Regions from separate parts of the Pantoea sp. BRR-3P genome, predicted to be linked through region 3. Evidence: predicted binding sites of a transcription regulator. Region 3 holds the regulator's gene; each other region holds the start of a gene.
What was found. Region 3 encodes PurR, which represses purine synthesis genes. Its sites were predicted from a motif close to CANGCAAACGTTTGCNTG; they were not measured.
Positions count from the first base shown of each region.

Region 1: a site for PurR is predicted at 2,304-2,321, ahead of purM (phosphoribosylformylglycinamidine cyclo-ligase). Genes of this name have one in related genera too.
Region 2: a site for PurR is predicted at 5,961-5,978, ahead of rbsD (D-ribose pyranase). Genes of this name have one in related genera too.
Region 4: a site for PurR is predicted at 6,363-6,380, ahead of AAGR08_RS18635 (NCS2 family permease). Genes of this name have one in related genera too.

Region 1 is NZ_CP155066.1:976,970-984,468, reverse strand. Features, by position in the region: gene hda (DnaA inactivator Hda) at 1-15, opposite strand, end outside; gene uraA (uracil permease) at 109-1,392, opposite strand; gene upp (uracil phosphoribosyltransferase) at 1,516-2,142, opposite strand; gene purM (phosphoribosylformylglycinamidine cyclo-ligase) at 2,384-3,424, shown strand; gene purN (phosphoribosylglycinamide formyltransferase) at 3,421-4,059, shown strand; gene pstB (phosphate ABC transporter ATP-binding protein PstB) at 4,122-4,889, opposite strand; gene pstA (phosphate ABC transporter permease PstA) at 4,902-6,500, opposite strand; gene AAGR08_RS04440 (ABC transporter permease subunit) at 6,497-7,499, opposite strand, start outside.
Region 2 is NZ_CP155066.1:4,064,376-4,071,874, forward strand. Features, by position in the region: gene ravA (ATPase RavA) at 1-1,075, opposite strand, end outside; gene kup (low affinity potassium transporter Kup) at 1,373-3,241, shown strand; gene qseC (quorum sensing histidine kinase QseC) at 3,253-4,584, opposite strand; gene qseB (quorum sensing response regulator transcription factor QseB) at 4,581-5,243, opposite strand; gene AAGR08_RS18780 (YgiW/YdeI family stress tolerance OB fold protein) at 5,424-5,819, shown strand; gene rbsD (D-ribose pyranase) at 5,992-6,411, shown strand; gene rbsA (ribose ABC transporter ATP-binding protein RbsA) at 6,419-7,499, shown strand, end outside.
Region 3 is NZ_CP155066.1:2,229,300-2,236,798, reverse strand. Features, by position in the region: gene AAGR08_RS10320 (MATE family efflux transporter) at 1-745, opposite strand, end outside; gene AAGR08_RS10315 (riboflavin synthase subunit alpha) at 944-1,585, shown strand; gene cfa (cyclopropane fatty acyl phospholipid synthase) at 1,634-2,782, opposite strand; gene punC (purine nucleoside transporter PunC) at 3,084-4,286, opposite strand; gene punR (DNA-binding transcriptional activator PunR) at 4,397-5,308, shown strand; gene purR (HTH-type transcriptional repressor PurR) at 5,305-6,330, opposite strand; gene AAGR08_RS10290 (YnhF family membrane protein) at 6,605-6,694, shown strand; gene AAGR08_RS10285 (C40 family peptidase) at 6,755-7,499, opposite strand, start outside.
Region 4 is NZ_CP155066.1:4,031,659-4,039,157, forward strand. Features, by position in the region: gene yidC (membrane protein insertase YidC) at 1-903, shown strand, start outside; gene mnmE (tRNA uridine-5-carboxymethylaminomethyl(34) synthesis GTPase MnmE) at 1,000-2,364, shown strand; gene AAGR08_RS18620 (malonic semialdehyde reductase) at 2,760-3,350, shown strand; gene AAGR08_RS18625 (flavin reductase family protein) at 3,396-3,908, opposite strand; gene AAGR08_RS18630 (4'-phosphopantetheinyl transferase superfamily protein) at 4,203-4,949, shown strand; gene AAGR08_RS18635 (NCS2 family permease) at 4,981-6,294, opposite strand; gene yieH (6-phosphogluconate phosphatase) at 6,446-7,108, shown strand; gene AAGR08_RS18645 (MFS transporter) at 7,199-7,499, opposite strand, start outside.

The DNA of each region.
Region 1 (7,499 bases), 1.3 Mb from region 3:
TGCCGGCGTGTTCAGAAGTACCTCAACGGATGAGCGGGCAGAAAACCGCGCAAGTTTATCACGATCTTTGTCGGAGATGAACCGGGCTTCCCTGCCCGGCTTGCAGCCTTAGCTTTCGCGCTTCTCTTCCGCATCCAGCACCACTTCTTCAGGACGTAACAGGCTGATTAAACGGAAAATCAGTGCCAGGCCCACGCCAACAATCGTCGCCAGCGCCATGCCTTTTAACTCGGCGGCGCCAATGTGCACTTTGGCACCGCTCACGCCGATGATCAGGATTACCGACGTCAGGATCAGGTTCTGCGCCTTGTTGTAATCCACTTTGGATTCGATCAGCACACGAATACCCGATGCGCCGATCACGCCGTACAGCAGCAGCGATACGCCGCCCATGACCGGCACCGGAATCGCCTGGATTGCCGCCGCCAGCTTGCCAACGCAAGAGAGCAGGATAGCGAAGATTGCCGCGCCACCGATCACCCAAGTGCTGTAAACGCGGGTAATCGCCATTACCCCGATGTTCTCGCCGTAAGTGGTGTTTGGCGTTGAGCCGAAGAAGCCGGAGATCATGGTGGATAAACCGTTGGCAAACATGGAGCGATGCAGCCCAGGATCGCGAATCAGATCTTTCTTCACGATGTTGGCCGTCACCACTAAGTGGCCGACATGCTCGGCAATCACCACTAGCGCGGCAGGCAGAATGGTCAGCATCGCCACCCACTCAAAGCGTGGCGTGTAGAAGGTTGGCAGCGCAAACCAGGGCGCATTCTCTACCGTACTCCAGTCAACAATGCCCATCGCAGACGAGAGCGCATAACCCACCAGTACGCCGATCAGGATCGGGATGATGGCGAGGAAGCCACGGAACAGCACCGAACCAAATACGGTGACCGCTAGCGTCACCATCGAGATGATCACGGTTTTGCTGTCTGGCGAGGTACCGTCAGCAGGCAACAAACCAGCCATATTCGCCGCCACACCCGCCAGTTCCAGGCCGATAACCGCCACAATCGCGCCCATCGCCGCTGGCGGGAACATCACATCAAGCCAGCCGGTACCGGCTTTCTTCACGATCAATGCCACCACACAGAACAGGAAACCACAGAGGATAAAGCCACCAAGCGCCACTTCATAACCGAGCGGCAACAGCAGCAGCACCGGCGAAATAAAAGCAAAGCTTGAGCCGAGATAGGCCGGAATTTTGCCTTTACAGATAAACAGATAGAGCAGCGTACCGACGCCATTGAACAGCAACACCGTAGCCGGGTTGATGTGGAACAGAATTGGCACCAGCACGGTTGCGCCAAACATGGCGAACAGGTGCTGCAGGCTGAGTGGAATGGTTTGCAGTAGCGGTGGGCGTTCGCTAACGCCAATAGCGCGACGAGTCATTATTATCCCCTATCCTCTACGTTCTTCACGCTATGGCTGCATTGCCCGGGCGTGAATAACTCAAGGATGACATTGTTGTGTTTTTAGACAAAAAAAAGCCGACTCTCTGGCCGGCTGGTTGCTTTATTTGGTTCCGAAAATCTTGTCCCCGGCATCGCCGAGTCCCGGGATGATGTATCCCTTTTCGTTCAATCCCTGATCGACAGATGCGGTGTACAGCTCCACATCCGGATGCGCTTTTTCTAAAGCCGCAATGCCTTCCGGCGCGGCCACTAGCACCAGCACTTTAATGCTGGTACAACCGGCTTTCTTCAGCAGGTCGATAGTCGCAATCATGGAACCACCGGTTGCCAGCATCGGATCGACCACCAGCGCCAGGCGCTCTTCAATATTCGATACCAGCTTCTGGAAGTACGGTACTGGCTCCAGCGTCTCTTCATCACGATAGACGCCAACCACGCTGATACGCGCGCTCGGTACGTGCTCGAGCACCCCTTCCATCATGCCCAGGCCCGCACGCAGAATCGGAACGACGGTGATTTTTTTACCTTTGATCTGATCGATTTCGACCGGACCGTTCCAGCCTTCGATAGTTACGCGCTCGGTTTCCAGATCGGCTGTGGCTTCATAGGTCAGCAGGCTGCCCACTTCCGAGGCCAGCTCGCGGAAACGCTTGGTGCTGATATCATGCTCACGCATCAGGCCCAGTTTATGTTTGACCAGCGGGTGTTTGACTTCCACGATCTTCATGATTGTTCTCCCGGAATTGAGTTGAGCTAAAAAAAAATCGCCGGATTATACCGCCTTTTCGCCGCCGCGCCACTTGTCATCGGTCAATGGCTTGCCTTAATCAGCTCAAGAGTAAGGATTGGCGAAAATCTGACGCTGTGCAAAGGCAGCGTGAGATGGGACTCGCAAACGTTTGCCTGCGCTGTTAGAATTGCCGCGCTTAATTTTTGCCACCAACCGCAACTCGCGTGGGGATTCCGCAGTGACCGACAAAACCTCTCTCAGCTACAAAGACGCCGGTGTCGATATCGATGCTGGTAACGATCTGGTTGACCGTATTAAAGGCGTAGTGAAAAAAACCCGCCGCCCGGAAGTCATGGGTGGATTGGGCGGATTCGGTGCGCTCTGTGCGCTGCCGCAAAAGTACCGCGAGCCGGTGCTGGTCTCCGGAACTGATGGCGTCGGCACCAAGCTGCGTCTGGCGATGGATCTCAAACGCCACGATAGCATCGGCATCGATCTGGTTGCGATGTGTGTCAACGACCTGATCGTGCAAGGTGCAGAGCCGCTGTTCTTCCTCGATTATTACGCGACCGGCAAGCTGGATGTAGAAACCGCGTCATCGGTCATCACCGGCATCGCCGAAGGCTGCTTGCAGTCGGGCTGTGCGCTGGTGGGCGGCGAAACCGCTGAAATGCCAGGCATGTATCACGGCGAAGATTACGACGTGGCCGGTTTCTGCGTTGGCGTGGTGGAAAAATCAGAAATCATTGACGGTTCGAAAGTGCAGGACGGCGACGTGCTGATTGCGCTGGGTTCCAGCGGCCCGCATTCGAACGGTTACTCGCTGGTGCGCAAAATTCTGGAAGTCAGCCAGACCGATCCAGAAACCAAGCAGCTGGACGGCAAATCACTGGCCGATCACCTGCTGGCACCTACCCGCATTTACGTGAAAAACATCCTTAGCCTGATTGAACAGGTTGATGTGCATGCGATTTCACATCTGACCGGCGGCGGCTTCTGGGAAAATATCCCACGCGTGTTGCCAGACAACACCCAAGCCGTGCTGGAAGAGAGCAGCTGGCAGTGGCCGTCAGTATTTACCTGGATGCAGCAGGCCGGCAACGTCAGCCGTCACGAAATGTACCGCACCTTTAACTGCGGCGTGGGCATGGTGATTGCGCTGAGCCCAGCGGATGCGGATAAAGCGGTACAGCTAATGACCGACGCTGGCGAAAAAGCGTGGAAAATTGGTGTGATTAAAGCCTCTGATGCTGAAGAGCGTGTGGTTATTAACCCATGAAAAAACTGGTTGTGCTGATCTCCGGCAACGGAAGCAATCTTCAGTCCATCCTCGACGCCTGCGCAAGCGGGCGGATTAACGGCAGCGTTGCTGCCGTTTTCAGTAATAAAGCCAGCGCCTATGGTTTGACGCGCGCGCGGGAAGCCCATGTTCCCAGCCACGCGTTAGCCGCCAGCGAGTTTGCCGACCGTGATGCTTTTGATCGCCAGCTGATGCAGGAGATTGATGCTTACGCGCCCGATCTGGTGGTGCTCGCCGGCTATATGCGTATCCTCAGTCCGACCTTCGTCGCGCACTATCACGATCGTTTGGTGAATATCCATCCGTCGCTATTGCCGAAGTATCCGGGTTTGCATACTCATCGTCAGGCGCTGGAAAACGGCGACGAGGAGCATGGCACCTCGGTGCATTTTGTGACTGACGAGCTGGATGGCGGACCGATCGTTTTGCAGGCGCGCGTACCGGTGTTTGCGGGCGATAGCGAAGACGACATCAGCGCGCGCGTGCAGCATCAGGAACACGCGATTTATCCACTGGTCATCAGCTGGTTTGTTGATGGGCGTTTGCAGATGCGTGCGGGTAAAGCGTGGTTGGATGGTGAACCATTGCCGCCCGAAGGCTACGCCCACGACTGATTTCTCTGGTGCGCATAAATGCGCACCCTACGATGTAGGGTCGCCATTCATGGCGACCGTCATTAACCAAACCTTCCCGTAATGTAATCTTCGGTGCGTCGCGCTTTTGGCGAGGTAAAGATGCGATCGGTTTCATCAAATTCCACCAGCTGACCGTTATGCATAAACGCGGTGTAATCCGACACCCGCGCCGCCTGCTGCATGTTGTGCGTCACCAGCACCAGCGTGAAATGCTGCTTCAGCGTGGTCATCAGCTCTTCGATCACCAGAGTTGAAATCGGATCGAGCGCCGACGTCGGCTCATCCAGCAGCAACACCTCGGGTTCAATCGCAATGGCGCGCGCAATCACTAAACGCTGCTGCTGACCGGTCGAGAGCGTTAACGCATTCTGTCCCAGCTGATCCTTCACTTCGCTCCACAGCGCCGCCGCGCGCAGCGCACGTTCGCAGGCTTCATTCAGCACGCGTCGATCGCGCACGCCTTGCAAGCGCAGGCCGTACACCACGTTTTCGTAGATCGATTTCGGGAACGGATTCGGCCGCTGGAACACCATGCCAATGCGGCGACGCAGGGCGGGCAGATCCTGATTCGCCTGCATCACGGCGTAACGATCGAGCAAAATTTCGCCCTCAATGCGACAGCGATCAATCACATCATTCATACGATTAAAACAGCGCAGCAGCGTGGATTTGCCACAGCCGGAAGGACCAATCAGCGCCGTGATACAGTTTTTGGGGATCTGCAGATCAATATTATTTAACGCCTGGCGCTCGCCGTACCACAGCGATAGCTGATTAACGGTAAGAGCAATGTCGTGATCGCGCGTCATCAGAAAACCTTTTTAGTGCGTCATGAGCCGGTAACGCTCACGCAGCCGATGACGCAGCGCCTTGGCCAGCAGATTGAGCGACAGAATGATCACCACCAGCAGCAATGCAGTGGCGTAAACCAGCGGTCGATCAGCGTCAAGATTTGGGCTTTGAAACGCCAAATCGTAGATCTGAAAACCGAGGTGCATGAATTTGCGATCGAGGTGCAGATAGGGGAATACCGCATCCACCGGCAGCTCTGGCACCATTTTCACCACGCCCACCAGCATCAGCGGCGCGGTTTCTCCGGCTGCGCGCGCCACGGCCAGAATCAGGCCGGTCAGCATTGCCGGTACCGCCAGCGGCAGCACCACGCGCCACAGCGTTTCCGCCTGGGTTGCACCCAGCGCCAGCGATCCCTGACGCAGATTATCCGGGATACGCGACAATCCTTCTTCGGTCGCGACGATAACCACTGGCAGCGTCAGCAGCGCCAGCGTTAGCGCGGCCCACAGTAAACCTGGCGTGCCAAAGGTGGGATTAGGTAACGCGCTGGCGAAGAACAGCTGATCAATCGTGCCGCCGATTAGCCAGACAAAGAAGCCGAGACCAAACACGCCGTAAACAATGGATGGCACGCCCGCCAGGTTAACCACCGCGATGCGCACCAGGCGCGTCAATGCGTTGCGCCCGGCATACTCATGCAACCAAAGCGCGGCAATAACGCCAAGCGGCATCACAATTATCGACATCAGCAGCACCATCAGCACGGTACCGAAGATCGCCGGAAACGCGCCACTTTCGCCGCCGCCGGAGGTCGGTGAATCGCTGACAAATTGCCAAATCTGACTGAAAAAGTGCAGCATTTTGTTGGTTAATGTCATGGCATTCGGGTACCACGCATCAACAACCTGCGCCAGCGGAAGGGTATGATCAACGCCCTGTACATCACGCAGCACCAGCGTATCGCGCTGACTTTCCTGCTGCAGATGCGTTAACTGCTGCGCCAGCGCGTTAAAGCGGCGCTGTAACGCTGTGCGATTAGCATCAAACTCGGACTGCACTTCGAGGTTGAAAGTGCCGTTGCGCTGCTGCTCATCGGCCTGCTGTTGCAGGCTCTCCAGCTGCGCGTTAAGACGCGCCATATCAATGCGGCGAATTTGGCTCGCCTGGCGCAGTTGCTCATGCACCTGCTGCAAACGCTGATGCAGCAAGGCATCGCGGCTGCGTGCGGTCATCACTTCATTATCCTGACGCAGCTCCACCAGCCAGCCGTACGCATTGCCGCCATTACGGCGCTGCAGCACTATCACATCAGCAGGTCGACGGGTTTTCGCTGCGCCCTGGCTATACAGCACGCGAAAATCCGGCGCAGCAAAATCGCGGTTGCCGGTTTTCACCACGTAACGCCACTGCGCGCCCTGCTGCTGTTTTTGCAGCGTTTCACCCAGCACCATCACCGCGCTGCCTTCCGGCGGCTGGAACTGATATTGATCGACTGGTTGTGGCCAGAAGGCGCGTACGCCCTGCCAACCCAGGAGACCAATCAGCAAGGTAAACGCCAGTAGACACACCGCGACAGCCCCGGCCGTCAGCCAGCGCCAGCGATCGTTCTGTTGCATCGCTTTCATCCCTGGCCCTCATGCTGGCTGTAACGTTGGCGCAGGCGCTGACGAATCAATTCGGCAATGGTGTTGATCACTAAAGTGAAGATCAGCAGAAGCAAGGCACTGAGGAAAAGAATGCGGTAATGCGCGCTGCCGGCCGCCGCTTCGGGCATTTCAATGGCGATATTGGCGGAGAGCGCACGCAGGCCAGTAAACAGGCCACCTTCGCTCACTGGCGTATTACCGGTGGCCATCAGCACAATCATCGTCTCGCCGACGGCTCGGCCAAAACCAATCATTAAGGCGGCAAAGATACCCGCCGAGGCGCCCGGCAGCACGACGCGCGTCAGGGTTTGCCACGGCGTGGCGCCCAGCGCCAGCGAACCCTGCCCCAGCGCACCCGGTACGCTGAATAACGCATCTTCAGATAAGGTGAATATTAGCGGCACCAGCGCAAAACCCATCGCCAGCGCGGCTACCAGCAGGTTGCGCTGTTCGTAATGCGCTAAGCGTTCACCCATTTCCGGCCAAAACAGCGTTGGCAGCCACAGCGTGAGTAACGTCATGACGAACAGCACCGGCAGCAGCAGAATCACTTCAAAACCCGGACGTCGCCAACTTGCAGGCAAACGCGGACTGAGCACGCCGCATAATAATAACGTGGCGGCGAGTACCAGCGGCAGCAGCAAAACGCCGACCAGCGCGGTGCTGATATGCGGCGCCAGCCAGACGCCGGCGATTAAACCAATCACCACGCTCGGCAGTGCCCCCATCATTTCAATGCCAGGTTTCACCCAACGGCGTAAAGCGGGCGACATGAACCACGCGGTATACATTGCCGCGGCCAACGCCAGCGGCGTAGCAAACAGCAGCGCCAGGCTGGCGGCTTTCAGCGTGCCCAGCACCAGCGGCATCAGGCTGAACTTGGCCTGATAGCTATCTCCCGCCGCCGTGGATTGCCATACCCAGTCGGGCTGCGGATAGTTTTCATACCAGATCTTTTGCCATAGGTTGCGCCAGGTG
Region 2 (7,499 bases), 1.8 Mb from region 3:
CCGCGATCGCGGCGGGTAATTCATAATGCGGTTTGCGGCTGAACATGCCGCTGTGTTTCTCCAGCGTCAGCGCTTGCGCCACGCTTTGCTGCTGTTGCAGCGCCAGGCGACGGCCTTTGATCTGCTGCAGTTTGTGTAGCAGCGCCTGTTGCTGCCACGCATGTTGCGACATCAGCGTATCAATTTCGCGATCCAGCAGCTTCATCGAGGCCACGTCATGCCATAGACAATCTTTCAGCAGAATTAAATCGATGGGGGCGATGGTCACGCGACCACTATAGAATGCGCTGGCCTGCAATAAATGAATGGCTTTTTTCCAGCGGCGATCGGAGATGTAGGGCGCATCCGGCAGCGTTTCTAGTTGCTGACGTAGCTGATAAATCAGTTCGAACACGTGATCCGGCAGGCTGACCTGGCTGATGCCTTTCTGCCACTGCTCATACTCTTCATCGCTGATGCGCAGTGACTCCGCCACAGGATTGTCGTTTTCGTCCTGCTGATGGGTGAGCATGCTGCGGAAATTCTGTTTCTCATGCACATTATCCAGCCACAGACGAATCAACATGCGGTCATACAGTGCTTCCAGTCCGCTATCCGCTTCAGGCAATTCGTTGGAGGCGGTAACCAGCAGGCGCATCGGGATTTTTTCTTCGCTATCGCCGTTACGGAAGCGGCGTTCGTTGATGGCGGTTAGCAGGGTATTCAGAATCGCCGGGCCGGCTTTCCAGATTTCATCAAGGAAGACAATCTCAGCATCGGGCAGATAGCCTTTGGTCAGTCGCTGATAGCGGCCCTCATCTTTGAGTGCCTGAATCGACAGCGGGCCAAACACCTCTTCAGGGGTAGAAAAACGGGTCATCAGATATTCAAAAGCGCGGGCGTGCTGGAAGGCATATTTCAGGCGGCGGGCGATAAGGCTCTTGGCGATGCCCGGCGGCCCAAGCAAAAACACGCTTTCCCCGCTGAGCGCGGCCAGCAGACAGAGACGGATCGCGTGATGGCGTTCATACAGCCCTTTTTCCAGCGCGTTGCTCAGGCGAGAAATTCTTTCTGCCAAAAGATGGGGTTGAGCCATAATCACATCATTATCCTTTTGATCCTGGTGCCGTCATAGTTTGGCGAGCGCAATACTCTACTGATTATCATGCGCGAATGCGTTGATAGCCGTCAGCTTTTTTGTTTCAGAAGGTTGATGCGAGAGAACTCGCCGCTTCCAACGGTTTTTTAGCCGGATTTTCGGCGAAAAACCGCGTCACCGACGCGATGGTGACACTTTGTAAGAGTAGGTTTTTTTGGGAATATGTGCATACTGTGCGCTTTTTGATGGCTTGAGCGGTAGGCAAGTGCCTCCGGCTCCAACAAAAGACAACTTATGAGCTCGGATAAGAAACAGTCCCTTGGTGCAGTCACGCTGGCGGCTATTGGCGTGGTGTATGGCGATATCGGTACCAGCCCGCTCTATACATTGCGTGAATGTCTCTCTGGCCAGTTTGGTTTTGGCGTTGAACGTGAAGCGGTTTTTGGCTTTCTTTCGCTGATCTTCTGGCTGCTGATTCTGGTGGTATCACTCAAGTACATCAGCTACGTGATGCGTGCAGATAACGCCGGAGAAGGCGGAATTTTGACGCTAATGTCGCTGGCCGGACGCAATACTGGCGCCAGAGCAACGGCGATTCTGGTGATCATGGGACTGATTGGCGGCAGCTTCTTCTACGGCGAAGTGGTGATTACACCAGCCGTTTCGGTGCTTTCTGCAATTGAGGGGCTGGAAATTGCGGCCCCAAGTCTGGATGCCTATATCGTGCCCCTGGCGATCGCCGTTTTGACCCTGCTGTTTGTTATCCAGAAGCACGGCACCGGCATTGTCGGTAAGCTGTTCGCACCGGTAATGCTGCTGTGGTTCCTGGTTCTGGCGGTATTGGGCGCGCGCAGCATCATCAGCAACCCGGACGTGCTGCACGCGATGAATCCCTACTGGGCGCTGCACTTCTTTATCGAATACAAAACCGTTTCCTTCTTCGCGCTTGGCGCGGTGGTGCTGGCAATTACCGGCGTGGAAGCGCTGTATGCCGATATGGGCCACTTCGGTAAATTCCCGATTCGTCTTGCCTGGTTCATCGTGGTGCTGCCATCGCTGGTGCTGAACTACTTTGGCCAGGGGGCGCTGCTGCTCAAACATCCGGAAGCGATCAAAAACCCGTTCTTCCTGCTCGCGCCGGACTGGATGCTGATCCCGATGTTGATTCTGGCGACCTTAGCCACGGTGATCGCCTCGCAGGCGGTGATTTCCGGCGTGTTCTCGTTAACCCGTCAGGCGGTGCGTCTCGGCTACCTGCCGCCAATGCGCATTGTGCACACCTCTGAGGAAGAGTCCGGGCAGATTTATATTCCGGTGATCAACTGGCTGCTCTACTTCTCGGTGGTAATTGTGATTGTCGGCTTCGAGCACTCCAGCAATTTGGCCGCGGCGTACGGCATTGCGGTAACGGGCACCATGGTGCTGACCGCGATTCTTTGCTCTACCGTGGCGATTCAAAACTGGCACTGGAACCGCTATCTGGTAGTGCTGATTCTGATTGCCATGTTGTGCATCGATGTGTCGCTGTTCTCCGCCAACTTGATCAAAGTGTTCTCCGGCGGCTGGCTGCCGCTGACGCTGGCGCTGATGATGTTCATCATTATGACCACCTGGAAAAGCGAGCGTTTCCGCCTGCTGCGTCGTATGCATGAGCACGGTAACTCTCTGGAAGCGATGATTGCTTCACTGGAGAAATCGCCGCCGGTGCGCGTGCCAGGTACTGCGGTATACATGTCGCGTGCGCTCAATGTGATTCCATTTGCCATGCTACATAATCTCAAACACAACAAAGTGCTGCATGAGCGCGTGGTGCTGCTGACGCTGCGCACTGAAGATGCACCTTACGTGCACAACGTACGTCGAGTGACGATTGAGCAGCTGTCGCCCACTTTCTGGCGCGTAGTGGCCAGCTACGGCTGGCGTGAAACGCCGAACGTGGAGGAGATTTTCCACCGCTGCGGCCTTGAAGGGCTGAATTGCCGCATGATGGAAACCTCGTTCTTCATGTCGCATGAATCGCTGATAATCGGCGATCGTCCGTGGTATCTGCGCCTGCGTGGCAAGCTGTTCCTCGCGCTGCAACGTAATGCGCTGCGCGCGCCAGATCAGTTTGAAATCCCACCGAACCGCGTGATTGAACTGGGAACCCAGGTCGAGATTTAACGCTCTGCGCGTCACCAGCTTAAGGTGACGCGCAATCCTCCGCTGGCGCGCTGGCTGAACTGCAATCGAATGCCGTGCAGCTGGGCAATATTCTTCACAATGGAAAGCCCCAATCCACTGCCGGTTTGTGTCTGTCCCGGCGGTCGCCAGAAGCGTTCACCCAGCCTCGCCAGTTGTTCTTCGCTGACGCCTGGTCCGTTATCGTCAACGGTAATGGCGCGCGCATTAAGCTGCACATTGATGCTGCTGCCCGAAGGTGAGTAGCGCAGCGCGTTATCCAGCAGATTACGCACCATTAAATTCAGCAACAGCGGATGACCGTTCATCACCGGTTCGGCGTGGTGAGTAAATACTAAATCGGTATGCTGCTGTTCCGCCTGCGGGAAATGCTCCGCCAGCAGATTTTGCAGCAGCGGCGCCAGCGCGACCGGTTGAAATTCGCTGCGCAGATCGTCAGCCTCGACGCGTGAAAGCGTCAGTAGCTGATCCACCAAGCGCGTGGCGCGCACGATGCCGCTATCCAGCTGCTGAATGGCGCGTTTGCGCATCGTTTCATCATCATCGGCCAGCTGAATCACTTCGCTCTGTACGCGCAGCGCCGCCAGCGGGCTACGCAGCTCATGGGCGGCATCGGAGGTAAAGCGGCGTTCGCGTTGTACCAGCTGTGCCATGCGGTTAAACAAACCGTTGAGCGCTACCACCAGCGGTTTCACCTCTTTGGGCAGGCGCGCGTCCGGCAGCGGTTTAGCATCATCCGGCGCACGCTGATGCAGCGATGCGGTAAGGCGTTTCAATGGACGCAGCTCAAACCACACCAGCGCCAGCAAAAACAGCAGCATAAAAGGCATGGCGATCAGCCAGGGTAACAAGCTGCTGAGTGCCAAATCGCGCGTCATATCATCGCGATATTCCCACTCCTGACCCACCACCACGCGATAGCGTTTATCGGCAGAGGTAAGCCACACTAAGCGCCAGCTGTCTTTATCGTCGCGCAGGTGGCCATCGACAAAACCATCGCGCTGATGATCAAACTGCAAATCGCGACCGTTTTCGCCATCGTTCAACAGCGGCTTGCCCTCGGCGCTGTAAATGGCAAATGCCAGTGCATCATCATCCTGATCGCCCCGATGATGACGCAGGATAGATTTGGTTTTTGGCAGCGTAACGTCTTGCCGCGAGGTGGGATCGAGCGCGATCAGGCGCTTTGCGAACAGCATTTGCTGCGTATCAAACAGCTCGTTCACCGTATCGCGGGTTTGCTGCCAGGCGCTGAGGCCGGCAAGTCCGCCGCACAAGAGGATCAGCACGACAAAGCCGATGGCGAGGCGCAGGAACAGACTCATTCCACCGCTCCCAGCGTATAGCCCACGCCATGCACGGTACGAATAAACTGGCTGCCGAGTTTTTTACGCAGATGATGAATATGGACTTCCACCGCATTGCTGGAGACATCTTCATCCCAGCTATACAGTTTTTCTTCCAGCTGGCTGCGCGTTAGCACGCGGCCTGGATTGCGCAGAAAGAGCTCCAACAGCGCCAGTTCCCGACTCTTCAGGCTGACGGCTTCGCCATCGCACATTACGCTGTGGCTGTCGGGTGCCAGGGTAACCTTGCCGTGTTTAAGCTCTGGCTGCAGCTGTCCATGACGACGACGGATCAGCGCCTGCAAACGTGCGGCTACTTCTGTTAGCGCAAACGGCTTGCACAGGTAATCGTCGGCGCCGAGCTGCAATCCTTGCACGCGCTGATCGAGCGCATCGCGCGCCGTGAGAATCAGCACCGGCACATCGTGTCCTTGCTGGCGCCATTGACGCAGGATGTCTAAACCATCGCGTTCCGGCAGCGACAGATCCAGCACTACCGCATCCCAGGGCGCGGCGGTTAGGGCCTGAAATCCGCTTTCCCCCGAGATAAACCAGTCGACGCTGAAGCCGAGTTTGGTGAGGCCAACCTTCAAACCGTCGCCAATCAGGGCGTCATCTTCTATCAATAAAATGCGCATAACTTCTCCTTCTGTTAAGCGGAGTTATACGAAGCACATTCTTTCTTGTACAGCGAAAATCGCGGCAAATAGGCTATTTTTCAGGAATGTACGCGCAAAGCGTTCTCTTAAGATCCTGTTAAGAACCTTATGGTGAAATAGCGCATGTAAACCAACACATTCATGGAAACGAGGTGAGAAATGAAAAAATCTGCTGCTTTATTCGCGATTGTCGCGCTGGCTGCTACGCCGGTTCTTGCTGCGCAGCAAGGGGGTTTTGTGGATCCCACTGCACCAACGGCACAGGTCAAGTCTGGTGGTTTCAAAGCCGATAACACTAGCATCGTCACGGTAAAACAGGCCGAAGAGATGAAAGACGATAGCTGGATTACCGTACGCGGTACGCTGGAGAAGCAAATTGGTGATGAGGATTATCAGTTCCGCGATGCTACTGGCACCATGAAGGTCGAAATCGATCATAAACGCTGGAACGGTTTGACCATCACACCGAAGGATCAGGTGGAGCTGACCGGTGAACTGGATAAGGATTTCAACGCGATCGAACTGGACGTGAAACAGGTACGTAAATTGCCATAATTTCCTCCCCGGGGCCGTGTAAGCGGCTCCGCCATCCCACCAAACTCAAATTCCCGCTGGCACAAGCGAAACGTTTCGATGGCGATCACATTTCCGTGATGTCGTCATTGAGTTGCCGCGCGCATTTTATACACTCCCGATCAGCGAAACGTTTCGCTGTGGAGTGGAAGAAATGAAAAAAGGTCGCTTGTTAAACGCTGAAGTCTCTCATGTGATTGCCCGCCTGGGGCACACCGATACGCTGACGATTGCAGATGCAGGCTTGCCGATTCCGGCCGGTCCACAGCGCATCGATCTGGCATTAACGCCGGGTACGCCCGAATTTTTACAGGTGGTCGACGTTATCACGCAGGAGATGCAGGTCGAAAGCGCCCTGATGGCGGAGGAGATTAAACAGCATAATCCGCCGCTCCACAGCGCACTGCTCGCCGTGCTCGAAGCCTTGCAACGGCACCAGGGGAATGTCATCACCATCCGTTACACCAGCCATGAACAATTCAAACAACAGACACAGCGCAGTCAGGCGGTCATTCGCAGCGGAGAGTGTTCTCCGTATGCGAATGTCATCCTGAGCGCTGGCGTGACCTTCTGAGGCCGTTATGCAACCGTTATTGCAACTCAAAGGGATTGAAAAATCGTTTCCTGGCGTGAAAGCGCTGAATGGCGCCTCGCTTGCCGTCTATCCTGGCCGCGTGATGGCGCTGGTGGGCGAAAACGGTGCCGGTAAATCTACCATGATGAAAGTGCTGACCGGCATTTACAGCATGGACGCCGGCTCCATGCAGTGGCTGGGTAAGGATGTGGCGTTCTCTGGCCCGAAAGCTTCGCAGGAAGCGGGCATTGGTATTATCCATCAGGAACTGAACCTGATTCCGCAGCTGACCGTCGCCGAAAATATTTTCCTTGGTCGTGAATTTGTTAACCGCTTTGGCCGCATCGAATGGAAAAAGATGTATGCCGCAGCGGATGGACTGTTACAACGCCTTAATCTGCGCTTCAGCAGCCACAAGCTGGTGGGCGATTTGTCGATTGGCGATCAGCAGATGGTTGAGATCGCGAAAGTGCTTAGCTTCGAGTCAAAAGTCATCATTATGGATGAACCGACCGATGCGCTCACCGATACCGAAACGCTGTCGCTGTTCCGCGTGATCAACGAACTAAAAGCGCAGGGCTGCGGCATTGTCTATATCTCGCACCGCATGAAAGAGATCTTCGAGATTTGCGATGACGTCACCGTGTTCCGCGACGGGCAGTTTATTGCCGAGCGCGCGGTCAGCGATCTCAGCGAAGAGAGCCTGATCGAGATGATGGTGGGGCGCAAACTGGAAGATCAATATCCACGCATTGATCAACAACCTGGCGAGATCCGTTTAAAAGTCGAAAACCTGAGCGGGCCGGGCGTTGATAACGTCAGCTTTACGCTGCGTAAAGGGGAAATCCTTGGCGTGTCTGGCCTGATGGGCGCGGGCCGCACTGAACTGATGAAAGTGCTGTACGGCGCGCTGCCACGCAGCAAAGGCAAAGTCACGCTGAATGGACGTGAGATCGTGACCCGCTCACCGCAGGATGGCTTAGCGAACGGCATCGTCTATATCTCCGAAGACCGCAAGCGCGATGGCCTGGTGCTCGGCATGTCGGTGAAAGAGAACATGTCGCTGACCGCGCTGCGCTATTTCAGTA
Region 3 (7,499 bases):
GCGCTAAAGCCACCGGCAAGCCCAGCGTGAACAGGCGAGACAGGATAGCTCTTGAAGGCGCAGACCAGCGTGCGTTCATACGGATATCGCGCATATTCGCCATGCGTTTTACCCAAAAGCGCATCACCAGGAACATTACCCAATAGACCGAAGCCGTTGCAACACCGCATCCAACCCCGCCCAATGCCGGCATGCCAAAGTGACCATAGATGAATACATAGTTAAGAGGAATGTTCACCATTAATCCGAGGAAGCCGAGCAGCATCGCAGGCTTGGTTTTCGACAAGCCTTCACACTGGTTACGCATTACCTGGAAGAGGAGATAACCGGGCGCTCCCCACAGCAACGCATGCAGATACCCTTCGGCTTTCGCGGCCAACGCAGGATCAATATCATGCATGGTGTTAATCAAGTAGCCGGCGTTCCACAGCACCACCATAATTAATAGTGCGACGCCGATCGCCATCCAATATCCCTGACGCACTTGTTCCGCGATGCGTTCACGTCGTCCTGAACCGTTGAGTTGCGCAACGGTGGGCGTCAAAGCCAGCAGTAGACCATGGCCAAACAGAATGGCGGGAAGCCAGATAGAGGTGCCGACAGCAACGGCGGCCATATCCGTGGCGCTTACCGCACCGGCCATAACAGTATCTACAAATCCCATTGCAGTCTGAGCCACCTGAGCAAGGATGACCGGGATCGCAAGGGCCAGCAATTGACGCGCTTCTGTAAAATACTTCTGCACGTAACACCTGCTTAATTTAAGAAGAGAGCGGGGAGAAATCCCCAAAGAATGCGCGGCATAGTGTAGCGGTCGCGATGGCTTCCGCCAAACGTTGTTCGCATTTTGTTTCGTTATTTGTGTAAAGTTTGAACTCCGCCAAATTAAGCTGTGGCTGACAAGCTGTGATAAACTGACGCAAACTTTGCAGAGGCTGAGATTATGTTTACTGGAATTGTGCAAGGCACGGCTGAGATTGTTGCCATTGAAGAAAAAGAGCTGTTTCGCACTCATACTGTACGTTTACCCGCAGATCTCTTGCCGGGTCTGGCGCTGGGCGCATCAGTGGCGCATAACGGCTGCTGCCTGACCGTGACAGAGATTAAGGGCGATCTTGTTAGCTTTGATTTGATCAAAGAAACACTGCGCATCACCAACCTTGGCGAATTAAGCGCTGGTGATGTGGTGAATATTGAACGTGCGGCGAAGTTCAGTGATGAAATTGGCGGCCATTTAATGTCCGGTCATATTATGACCACGGCGGAGATCTGCAAAATAATCCAGTCAGAAAATAATCGCGAAATCTGGTTTAAATTGCAGGACGCCAGCCAGATAAAATATATTCTGCATAAAGGTTTTGTGGGAATAGACGGAATAAGTCTGACGGTAGGCGATGTCACTAAAAGCAAGTTTTGTGTCCACCTCATCCCAGAAACATTAGAGCGTACCACCCTGGGCGCCAAGAGATTGGGTCAAAAGGTCAACATTGAGATCGATCCCCATACCCAGGCGATTGTGGATACCGTTGAACGCGTACTGGCTCAGCGAGAAGCGGCCTTAATTCACGCGGATAGCACAGAATAACGCAATAAAAAAGGCGCCATTTGGCGCCTTGATTTTTTCATCAGATAATTAACGCGCTACGCGCAAACCACCCTCTTTACCGCGACTGAATACGACCTGCCAAAGCTGAATATCACGCGCGCGGAATGCACCCGCGCAAGCATTGAGATAATAGTCGAACATGCGTTTAAACCGTTCACCATATTTCTCGGCCAGCTGTGGCCAGGCAATTTGGAATCGTTCATGCCAGGCCATTAGCGTCGTATCATAATCTGCGCCAAAGTTATGCCAATCTTCCATAACGAAATGAGGCTCACTGGCTTCGGCGATTTGTCGAACAGACGGTAGACAACCGTTCGGGAAGATATATTTGTCAATCCACGGATCAACGTTCATATCCGTGCTGAGGGCACCAATGGTGTGCAGTAAAAATATGCCGTCTGGTTTTAGGTTGCGATCGGCAACTTCAAAATAAGTGGCATAGTTTTTCGGCCCGACGTGTTCAAACATGCCGACGGAAACAATACGATCATATTGCTGATTAAGATCGCGATAATCCTGCAGCAAAATCGTAACGTCTAATCCTTCACAGCGTTGCTGTGCCAATTTCTGCTGCTCGGCAGAAATGGTAACGCCATGCACCTTCACGCCATAATTACGTGCGGCATATTCCGCTAATCCGCCCCAGCCGCAGCCAATATCGAGAAGTGTCATGCCGGGCTCAAGTTGCAGCTTACGGCATATCATATCCAGTTTTGCCTGCTGCGCATTTTCCAGCGTGTCCGCATCTTTCCAGTAGCCACAGGAATATTGCATATAGGGATCGAGCATCAGTGAGAAAAGATCATTACCCAAATCGTAATGTTCTTTACCGACAATCCAGGCACGCTTTTTCGACTGTAAATTAGTAAGACGTGCCGCTGCAATTCGCAGCGTGTCTTTGAAATGACGCGGTAATTGTTTATCCAGATGGTGTTTCAATACGCGATGGAAGAACATATCGAGCTGTTCGCACTCCCACCAACCATCCATGTAACTTTCACCTAAGCCCAGTGAACCTTCTTCCAGGACGCGTTTAAAAAAATCTGGATGCTTTACCTGAATATCCCAGGGACGAGTGCCATTCACTGCAATATCAGCGCGCTCTAGCAGTTCATTGACGATACGATACCAGTGGTTTTCTTCAAGGCTCACTTCTTCTATAACAGATGAACTCATAGCTTCTCCATCACCTTCCGATCTGAACCTGAGAAATAGAATAGTCAATTTCTCAAGAGCTGTGAGAGAACTCACGGAAATTCCGTGCGCCAGAAATCCGACGTTTTACAGAGGTATGCTTTTGAATTGAACAGTTTGACGCAACACAGCAGCATCGTGCAGACGCCATCCCACGACAGAGTCGTAAAGGTATTACATTTATATTATTGATTTATAGCAGAAATACTGACCCAGTGATTATATGCTCACGTGGGTCAATATTCAACGGCTTATCGTTAGTTTGCTAACGATAATCGTTGCCTTAATGATTATCTTCGCAGGGACGGGAAGTGTGGGCAATATCACTTTGTGCGCTTACACCGCGTTGGCAGACAAAGCCAACCCAAGCGAGTGCGACGGTTGCTACCATGACAAGTGTGGTGTTGTAGAGCGCATGCGCTAATCCAGCAGAGACCAGCAGGCTGGCAACAAAACACAGACCTAGCTGGAAAAGGTTTTGCAAACCTGCTGCTTTCCCGGTCGCATGCGGGAAAGGAGAGAGCGCGCTAGCCACCACAATGGGATAGATTGCGCCATTAGCGAGCGCCATGCCGCAGAAAGGCATCAGCAATGCAAACAGTGGCGTTGCTGGCATTAATGCCACCACAAACAGGCTAAGGATGCTCAAACTGTAAAGCACCAGCAACCATGGCAACAATTGAGCGCCTTGATAGCGGTTGAGCAGCGCGCGGCAGCCAAATCCGCCCATTAAAAAGGCGATGGTTTGAGGAATATAGCTCAGCCCAATATCGGCAGGCGTTAAGCCGGCGGCGGCGAGAATAAAGGGCGAACCGGTCAGCCAGGCAAAGAAACTTGCGGAGCAGGCTGAATAAATCAAGACGTTACCACTATACACTCGCGTGCTAAGTAAAGTTAGCCAGCCGGGCTGGGTGCTCTTAGCAACGTTTTCGCGTTTCGGCGAGGTTAACCGCAGCGTGCCAACCAGCAATACCACCGCGACAAACGTGAGGGTGATAAAAATGCTGCGCCAGTGGAAGTGACTGATTAGCCAGGCTCCCAGCAGCGGAGCGAGCGCCGGTGACAAGGCGACCAGCGGCATAATCGTGGCAAAAACTTTATGAGCCTGTGCTTTTGGATAGCGATCAACGACTAATGCCTGCCAGCTCACCGCTGCAGCACATACCCCAATCGCCTGCACAAAACGTAACGCCAGCATCAGGCGTACATCGGTCACCCAAAGCATACCAAGACAGCCAAGTGCAAAGATGGCTAAGCCCGCCAGCAGAATAGGTTTACGACCGTAGCGATCTGACAGCGGTCCCCAAAAGACCTGCGCACAAGCAAAGCCGGCAAGGAACAGACTCAGGCTGGCACTGATGGTGCCCGGTGCAGTGGCAAAATCACGTTGCATATCGCCAAAGGCGGGTAAATACATATCCGTGGCAAGAAAGCCGAGCATGCTGAGCACGGCAAGGTAGGGCATAAATGCTTTAGACGACAACATGTTATTTCTCTTATGGGCAGGTTGAACGCGGGGGAGTGTAAAAGGATGCAACACGCTTTGTGAAACGCTAATATTTGCACAGTGCTGTTAAATTTTTTGAAGGTGAATTCATGTGGTCAGAATACGCGCTTGAAGTGGTAGATGCCGTAGCGCGAACCGGCAGCTTCAGCGCCGCGGCGCAGGAGTTGCACCGTGTGCCTTCTGCCATCAGCTATACCGTACGCCAACTGGAAACCTGGCTGGCGGTACCGCTCTTTGAGCGCCAGCATCGGGAAGTGGTAATGACACCGGCAGGTGAGCATTTTGTGCGTGAAGGACGATCTGTTATCAAAAAAATGCTCGCCACCCGCAGGCAGTGCCAGCAGCTGGCCAATGGCTGGCGCGGTGAGTTGAGCATCGCCATTGACTGTATTGTAAAACCGCAGCGTACGCGGCAATTAGTGAAGGACTTCTATCGCCATTTCCCGGACATGGAGTTGATCATCAGTTATGAAGTGTTTAATGGCGTCTGGGACGCGTTAGCTGATGGACGCGTTGATGTCGCGATTGGCGCCACTCAGGCAATTCCGGTTGGGGGACGTTTTGCTTTTCAGGATATGGGGGCGCTTAACTGGCGCTGTGTCGTGAGTCCTCATCATCCTTTAGTCAGTAGCGTTGAACTGGATGATGAAACTCTGCGGGCATGGCCTTCGCTGGTGCTAGAAGATACCTCGCGAGCGTTGCCGCGCCGCATGACATGGACGCTCGATAATCAGCGGCGCCTGGTGGTGCCAGAATGGGAAACCGGGCTCGACTGCTTGCAGGCAGGATTGTGCGTTGGGATGGTGCCGGGCCATTTAGCTCGACCGCTGCTGGATAACCACGCGTTGGTGGAGCTGCAATTGCCGCAGGCCTTTCCAGACAGCCCCTGCTGCGTTAGCTGGTCAGAACAGCGCGCGTCGCCGGCGCTGGATTGGCTATTAGCCTATCTCGGGGATGCCGAAACGCTGAACCACGAATGGCTCAGCGAAGTGACACACTAGCGACGATAGTCGCGGAATGGCCCGTCTGCCACGGAGCGGCGCTCAATCAGCGTGGGTTGAACCTCAATGGTTTGTGGCTCTTCACGCTTGCTGGTGATGCGATCGAGCAGCATCTCCAAAGCTTTTTCACCTAATTCGGCTTTAGGCTGATGCACGGTGGTCAGGGCGGGCGTGAAATAACGCGCGTTGCGCACGTTATCATAGCCAATCACTGAGATATCCTGCGGCACGCGCAAACCCATTTCATCTGCTGCGCAAATTGCGCCCATCGCCATAATGTCACCACCGCAGAACACGGCGGTGGGGCGCTGTTTCTGATTAAGGATTTGCTGCATCGCCTGATAACCCGATTCCGGTTCAAAGTCGCCCTGAACGATCCATTCCGGGCGCACAGTGATGCCCGCTTCATTCATCGCCTGAAGGAAACCGGCATGGCGTCCGCCGCCGGTATTGCGCTCCAATTGCCCCGGAATTGCGCCAATGTCGCGGTGACCACGTTCAATCAGATATCGCCCAGCGAGATAGCCACCCTGGAATGCATTATCCTGCACGGTATCGGTAAAATCGCCGCGCGAAGCGCCCCAATCCATAACAACCATCGGGATATTGCGATTTTCTTCAAGCATTTGCAGCAAATCATCGGGGTATTCTGAACACATCACGAGCAATCCATCGACACGCTTCTGCGCCATCATGGAGAGATAAGCGCGCTGCTTTTGTAAGTCGTTATGCGCGTTACCCAGAATCAACGTATAGCCGCGATCGAAGCAGTGATTTTCTACCGCTTCAATAATTTCGGCAAAATAGGGCGCTTCACTGGAGGTCGCCAGCAGGCCCAACGTTTTGGTGTGATTGACTTTCAGGCTACGCGCCACGGCGCTTGGCGAGTAGTGCAATGCTTTGATCGCTTCCCATACGGCGTTACGCGTCTCTTCTGCTACGAAACGCGTTTTGTTGATGACATGCGAAACCGTGGTGGTCGAAACACCCGCGCGTTTTGCCACATCTTTAATTGTTGCCATGAAAATGGTACTCCTGGGCTTATCGCAACTTACTGATAAGTATATTGTTAAACGTTTGCGTCTGCTAATGCTTTTATCGCCCAAAATAAGGGGCAAAACGGTGTGGTTTAGCAGACAAAATCACTTTATCGCGCTGTAAACACAGCCTGCACAAAATGTGTTGCGCAACGAAAGGCGGCGATTCTAGCAAGCCCGGGCGGATAACACGAGATTTTTGCCCATCGCTGTGCGAAAATCGCTTTAACCCTAAGAAATGTGTGACTAAGGAGGAGTAATGAGTACGGATTTGAAGCTGGCGCTAATGACAACCGTTGGTGCTCTGTTAATGATTATTGCCTTTAGCTTTACTGCAATCATGCATTAATAAAAAAAGCCGGAGCAGCTCAATGCAGCGTCCGGCTTTTTTCTGCGCGTTGCGCAACAACTAACGAATGGTTTTCGGCGTCATCATACGACGCGCCCCAACATAGTGTTTCTGCCAGTAATCCTCACCCAACGCGCTAATCTGAATATCTTTGCCGGTACGCGGCGACTGAATGAATTTGCCATTTCCGAGATACACGCCAACATGATCGGCAGTACCACGATTATTGATGCGGAAGAACACCAAATCACCTTTTTCCAGCATTTCACGCTTAATTGGTGCAGCATCGCGCAGGTGATACATCTCATTGGCGGTGCGCGGGAACTTGAACTTCACCAAATCTTTATAGGCGTACCACACCAGGCCGCTGCAGTCGAAGCCGGTATGCGGGGAGGTGCCGCCCCATTGATAAGGTTTGCCGAGCTGGCCCATTAATTTTGTCATCGCAGTTTCACGCGCCTTTTGATAACGCTGGCGATGCGCCTTGCTCATTTTGATGCCGGTGAGCGGCAATGCTTCATCATCAACGTCGACGTCTGCGGCTTTTTTTATCTGTCGTTGATGACCATATTTCTTCGTCGTGGGTTTTAGCAGGGATTTTTTGCGGCTGGTTTTAGTCAGTGCGATTTCTGGCTTTGCCTGTTTTTTAATTTTGAGTTTTTGGACGGCAGGCAGCCGCGATTTTTTCGTAGTGGTTTTCACCGGACGTCGTTTGCGGCGCTCGTCTTCACGTGCGCTCTTTTTCTCTGCTTTTTGCGAGCTGGCATTAACCGGCGCATGCGGAGACGCAGAGGCCACGTTAAAG
Region 4 (7,499 bases), 1.8 Mb from region 3:
GGCAACGGTTGGGTGGCGATGCTGCAACAGTATTTTGCCACCGCTTGGGTGCCACGCACGCAAGGTAATAACACGCTGTACACCAGCAACCTCGGCAATGGCGTAGCGGCAATCGGCTACAAATCTGCGCCGGTTACCGTTGGCGCAGGCGCACAGCAGGATCTTGGTGCCACTCTGTGGGTTGGCCCGGAAATTCAGGACAAAATGGCGGCCATCGCGCCTCATCTTGATCTGACTGTGGATTACGGTTGGCTGTGGTTCATCTCTCAGCCGCTGTTTAAGCTACTGAAGTTCCTGCACAGCTTTATCGGTAACTGGGGCTTCTCCATTATCGTTATCACCTTCATCGTTCGTGGCATCATGTACCCGCTGACTAAGGCGCAGTACACCTCCATGGCGAAGATGCGTATGCTGCAGCCGAAGATTCAGGCGATGCGTGAACGTCTGGGCGATGACAAGCAGAAGCAGAGCCAGGAAATGATGGCGCTGTATAAGGCGGAGAAAGTGAACCCGCTGGGCGGCTGCTTGCCGCTGGTTATCCAGATGCCAATCTTCCTGGCCTTGTACTACATGCTGTCAGGCTCGGTTGAACTGCGTCATGCACCGTTTATTCTGTGGATTCATGACTTGTCTGCGCAGGACCCGTACTACATTCTGCCGATTGTCATGGGTATCACCATGTTCTTCATTCAGAAGATGTCACCGACCACTGTGACCGATCCGATGCAGCAGAAGATCATGACTTACATGCCGGTTATCTTTACCGTGTTCTTCCTGTGGTTCCCATCAGGTCTGGTGCTGTACTACATCGTCAGCAACCTGGTAACCATTCTCCAGCAGCAGCTGATTTATCGCGGCCTGGAAAAACGTGGTCTGCATAGCCGCGACAAGAAGAAAGCGTAACGCCTGACTGCCACCAGCAGCAGCGTATAATCAAAGGGCGACATTTATGTCGCCCTATTTTTATTTATTAATACCCTAAAAGTTTAAGGTGGAATCATGAGCCACAGCGACACCATCGTTGCCCAGGCGACGCCTCCCGGCCGCGGCGGCGTAGGCATTCTGCGTATCTCCGGCGCCAAAGCGGCCGAGGTGGCGCAAGCCGTGTTAGGCAAATTGCCGAAACCGCGTTACGCCGATTATCTGCCTTTTACCGATGCCGATGGCAGCGTGCTCGATCAGGGCATTGCGCTGTGGTTTCCCGGCCCGAACTCCTTTACCGGCGAAGATGTGCTGGAGCTGCAGGGCCACGGCGGCCCGGTGATTCTCGACCTGCTGCTCAAACGCATTGTGGCCCTGCCCGGCTTGCGTATTGCTCAGCCCGGTGAATTCTCGGAACGCGCCTTCCTCAACGACAAACTCGATTTAGCGCAAGCCGAAGCGATTGCCGACCTGATCGATGCCAGTTCAGAGCAGGCAGCCCGCTCAGCGGTGAACTCGCTGCAGGGCGCCTTTTCCCTGCGCGTTAACGCACTTGTGGAAGCACTTACTCACCTGCGTATCTATGTGGAAGCGGCCATCGACTTCCCGGATGAAGAGATCGATTTCCTGTCCGACGGCAAAATTGAAGCACAGCTCAATGTGGTGATCGGCGATCTCGACGGCGTACGTGCCGAGGCGCGTCAGGGCAGCTTGCTGCGTGAAGGGATGAAAGTGGTCATTGCCGGTCGCCCTAATGCCGGTAAATCGAGCCTGCTGAATGCGTTAGCCGGTCGCGAAGCGGCGATTGTCACCGATATTGCCGGCACCACGCGCGACGTGCTGCGCGAACATATCCATATCGACGGCATGCCGCTGCATATCATCGATACCGCCGGTTTGCGTGAAGCCAGTGATGAAGTAGAGCGCATTGGTATTGAGCGTGCATGGCAGGAGATCGAGCAGGCCGACCGCGTGCTGTTTATGGTCGATGGCACCACCACGGATGCCACCGAAGCCGCCGCCATTTGGCCAGATTTTGTCGCGCGTTTGCCAAATGCGCTGCCGATTACCGTGGTGCGCAACAAAGCGGATATGACGGGGGAAGTGCTGGGGCTTACTGAAGTGAACGGTCACTCACTGATTCGTCTCTCGGCACGCACTGGTGACGGTGTGGAAGCGCTGCGCGAGCACCTGAAACAGAGCATGGGTTTTGCTGGCAATATGGAAGGCGGATTCCTTGCACGTCGCCGCCATCTGCAGGCGCTCGAGTTAGCGGCTGCTCACCTGCAACAGGGAAAACATCAGCTATTAGGCGCATGGGCGGGTGAATTACTGGCGGAAGAGCTTCGTTTAGCGCAACAGGCGCTGAGCGAGATCACTGGCGAATTCACCTCCGACGATCTGCTGGGACGAATCTTCTCAAGCTTCTGTATTGGGAAGTAATATCTGTTACGTAGTCGCCATAAATGGCGACCCTACAACAAATGAGCGCGGTTTTCGTAGGGTGCGCATTCGTGCGCACCTGATGTCTGTTACGTAGTCGCCATAAATGGCGACCCTGCATCGAATGAGCGCGGTTTTCGTAGGGTGCGCATTCGTGCGCACCTGATGTCTGTTACGTAGTCGCTATAAATGGCGACCCTGCATCGTATGAGCGCGGTTTTCGTAGGGTGCGCATTCATGCGCACCTGGATCCCAGTAGACATGCGTCTTTGTTATTTGGCTCCCCTTTCGCTTTGCAGTATAACGATCACTGCCCGGCGAAAAGGCCCTGCCGGGAACATCGACTATTCATGCAAAATATTGGGCGCTCGTTGCGGCCTGAACAGGAGAGAAACATGAGTACAACGCTCGACAGCGTGGCGCTGAATGCGCTGTTTAATGAAGCCCGCACCCACAGCTACTGGCAGGACAAACCGATTTCTCAAGAGGTGCTGAAGCAGCTCTACAATCTGACCGCGCTGGGCCCAACTTCTGCTAACTGCTCGCCAGGCCGTTTTGTGTTTGTGACGTCTCAGGAAGGGAAAGAGAAGCTGAAACCGGCACTTTCGTCCGGTAATGTTGACAAAACCATGGCGGCGCCGGTGACGGTGATCGTGGCGTGGGACCCAGAATTCTACGAAGCGCTGCCAAAGCTGTTCCCGCACGGCGATGCGCGCAGCTGGTTCACCAGCAGCCCGGATCTGGCGAAAGAGACCGCGTTCCGTAACAGCAGCTTGCAAGCGGGTTACTTGATTCTGGCGGCGCGTTCGCTGGGGTTGGATGCAGGCCCAATGTCCGGTTTCGATCCGTCCAAAGTGAATGAGGCGTTCTTCAGCGAGAATAAATGGCAGGTGAACTTGCTGATCAATCTGGGCTATGGCGAAGCCAGCAAACTGCACCCGCGTTTGCCGCGTCTGAGCTTTGATGAAGCCAGCAAATTTGCCTGATTCGATAGCGAAAAGGCGTCACTTACGACGCCTTTTCCTGTGCGGTTAGCCCAGTGAATGGAAACCGCTATTGAAGTAGATCATTGGCTCTGACGCTTCGCCAGGCAGCGCAATGCCAACAATACGTGCCAGCAGCACGCTATGCGTATTCCACTCCACCACTTTCTCCAGCTGGCAATCAAAGCTCACCAGCGCATCCGCCAACACTGGCGCGCCGGTATTCAGCGTCTGCCAGGCGCCGTTTTGAAAACGCTCTTCGCGACGCGATGATTGGCTGAACTGAGCGCATAAATCGTCATGCTGCTCACGCAGTACGTTAACGGCAAAATGACCGGCCTTGATAAACGCATCATGACTGGATGCGCTGCGATTCACGCACACCAGCAAGCTCGGTGGCTCAGCCGCCAGCGAACTCACCGACGTGGCAATTAGCCCCAGCTTTTCGCCCTGAAATTCGGTGGTAACCAGAGAAACGCCTGCCGTTAGGCGGCGCATGCCGTGACGAAACTCATCAAGAGAGATCGATTCCTGGCGAGAAGAAATAGCGGTAACTGACATAAAAAACTCCGACGTGCATGATTCAGCGATGTGCACGATTGGCCTGAGGGTGAATAGTTAGCGCACTTCGATGTGCCTTTTTACTGCCCAAATCCTACACCACATCGCGCCAATCGGCACCCGATCAGACATGAATGTGCAAAAGCGTTCTATGCAAAGTGACAAAATGGGATTGCCGTGCGGCTTCAGCCTTATCTGAAATATCGCCTATTCCACCTTAAGGCGGATGCAAACCCATGAGAAAATTCTTACAATAGCACTGATGATTATTCGACCATTTTCACGGAGCGACAGATGGCTAGTCATTTTGTTCGTTGGATCGGTCATCCGCCCTTTTCTTCAGAGAATATGCGGGTGCCACAGGAAGTGATTCATAGCGCCCAACGCTTCGCTGACAAGCGCCGCGGACGCTTTCTCGCCGCGCGCGAACTGCTGGGGCAGCTGATGCTGCGCGTTTATGGTATTCGTGAATTACCTGCATTAATTACCACCAGCAGTGGTCGTCCCCGTTTTGCCGATGCGAATCTGCCCGATTTTAGTATTTCCTATGCTGGCAACACTATCGGCGTGCTGCTGGCCGAAGAAGGCGGTCGTGCCGGACTGGACATGGAGATTGTGCGTGCGCACAGTCGCCAAACTCAGGATATGCTGACGCAGGATCTCTCCTCTGGCGAGAAAGCCTGGATCAACGCGCAGCAGGATTTTATGGAAGCGCTGACGCAAATCTGGACGCTGCGGCAAAGCATTCTCAAACTCACTGGCGAAACGAATAGCGGTATTGATTCACTGCGTTTGCATCCCGCAGCCGGACGACTGCGTTCCACCGTGTTTCCCGATATTCAGGCGGTATGTGATGCTGAACCGACGCTGGTATGGTCGTGTGCACTATCTCCAGGCACAGAACGTTTACGGCTGTGGGAAATTGATGGCGCGCAGCAGTGGCAAGCGCTGCGCGACGTCGAGATGAGCAAACCCAATATGGGGCCGCGCACCTTACGCCTGACCAGTTTGGTCGCGCCGCAGGAGATAGGACATCCCTGACAAAAAAGGCCGCTTAAGCGGCCTTTTTCACTTAATGAGCGTCAATGAAGACGATTTTCAGCACAAACAGCAGCGCCACCACCACCACGCATGGACTGATTTCACGCCAGCGACCCGTTCCCAACTTCATCACGCAGTACGAGATAAAGCCCAGCGCAATGCCTTCGGTGATCGAGAAGCTAAATGGCATCATCGCCGCGGTGACAAACGCCGGAACCGCTTCAGTGAGATCGTCCCACTGTACGCGGGAAAGCGACGCCGTCATTAACACGCCAACATAAATCAGCGCGCCCGCCGCCGCATAGGATGGCACCATCGCTGCCAGCGGTGACAGGAACATCACCAGCAGGAACAGAATCCCGGTAATCACCGCCATCAAGCCGGTACGCCCGCCGATCGCCACGCCGGACGAGCTTTCAATGTAAGCGGTAACTGAAGAGGTCCCCACCAGCGAACCGGTCACAGAGCTGATGCTATCAACGTACAGCGCCTGCTTCATGCGCGGGAACGTGCCTTTCTCGTCGGTCAGTCCGGCTTTATCGGTCACGCCAATCAGCGTGCCGGAAGAGTCGAACAGATTCACCAACATAAAGGAGAAGATCACGCCGGCCATGCCGATGTTGAATGCACCTTTGATATCCACCTGACCAACCACCGAAGTGATGGCGGGCGGAGCGGCGAACACACCGCTGAATTTTACGTCGCCAATGATCAGGCCCAGTGCGGTAGTCACCACGATCGAGACCAGCACCGCCGCATGGATATTACGTGAGGCCAGAATAGCGATGATGAAGAACCCAAGCGCGCCCAGCAGTACGCTGTGCGACGTCAGGTTGCCAACGGCCACGATGGTATCGGCGTTAGGCACGATGATGCCGGCATTTTTCAGCCCCATCATGGCGATAAACAGGCCGATACCGGCGGTAATCCCCACGCGCAGGCTCAGCGGAATGTTGGCAATCATCCAGTAGCGCACGCGCAGCAGCGTGAGGATCAGCAAGCCCAAGGCTCCCCAGAAGATCGCGCCCATGCCAACCTGCCATGAGTAGCCCATCGCGCCCACCACCACGAAGGCGAAAAAGGCGTTCAAGCCCATCGCCGGTGCCAGCGCTACCGGCAGATTCGCCACCAGCCCCATTAAGATGCTGCCGAACGCGGCAATTAAGCAGGTGGTGACAAACACGGCCTGGGTATCCATGCCTGCCACACCCAGAATTTGCGGGTTAACGAAGACGATGTAGACCATCGTCAGGAAAGTGGTGCAACCGGCAATCACTTCTGTACGCACGGTTGTGCCGTGTTCCTGCAGCTTGAAGATGCGCTGCAAAAGCCCCTGGTTATTCATTTCACTGTTCCGATAAAAAATTAATCGCCGCGTATCGTATAGAGTTTAGCGTGGCAAAACACTGATTTTTCGCAACCGGTTGCTCAGGGTCGCTTTCTGCGCTCAGTGCGCTAGAGTGTCAGCTTATTGTTTAACAAAAGGATGATGCGCGATGTCGGTGGAATGTATTTTTTTTGATTGCGACGGCACGCTGGTCGACAGCGAAGTAATCTGTACGCAATCTTACGTCAACACCTTTGCCCGCTACGGTATTGAGCTCTCACTGCAACAGATGTTTGAGCAGTATAAAGGGGTGAAGCTCTACGACATCATCCGTGACGTCGCGGCAGAACATCAGGTTGAGTTACCGCTCGAAGAGGTGGAAACTGCCTATCGCGCCGAGGTGGCGCGGCTGTTCGATCTCGATTTAAAGCCGATTGCCGGTGCCAAAGCGCTGGTGGAGCGCGTAAAAGTGCCAATGTGCGTGGTTTCAAACGGCACGGTGAAGAAGATGCAACACTCCCTGGGATTAACCGGCATGCTGCCCTATCTGGATGGCAAGCTATACAGCGGCTATGACATCAACCACTGGAAGCCCGATCCCGAGCTGATGTATCACGCCGCCGAGCAGATGCAGGTGCCGATTGAGAAGTGCATTCTGGTGGACGATTCCGAAGCCGGCGCACGCGCAGGCATCGCGGCCGGGATTCCAGTGTTTTACTACTGCGCTGACGCACATAATCCAGAATTAGATCATCCGCTGGTGACGCGCTTTGATGATATGGCGCAGCTGCCGGAGTTGTGGCGCGCACGCGGCTGGGATTTGGTGGGATAGGTGCGGTGTTCAGCCAGGTCGGCATCAATGCCGACCCTACGTTCGTGCTCCATTCAATGATAGGGTCGCCATTCATGGCGACCACAAAAATCAGCCAATCGCCCCCAGCGAATCTTCGTTGCTCTGCTTTTTCGGCAGCAGGAACAGCGTGGCGGCGATATCCAGCAAATAAATCAACGCCAGTAGGGTGATTGCGGCGGTGAAGGAGATGTTGGTGGCCAGTAATCCAATCACCAGCGGACCAAACCCGCCCACGCCACGCCCAAGGTTAAACAACACGTTCTGCGCCGTAGCACGCGCCTGCGGCGGGAAGGTATCAGAAATCAGCGCGCCGTAGCCGCCAATCATACCGTTGACAAACATCCCCATCAGCGCGCCAGTAAACAGCATT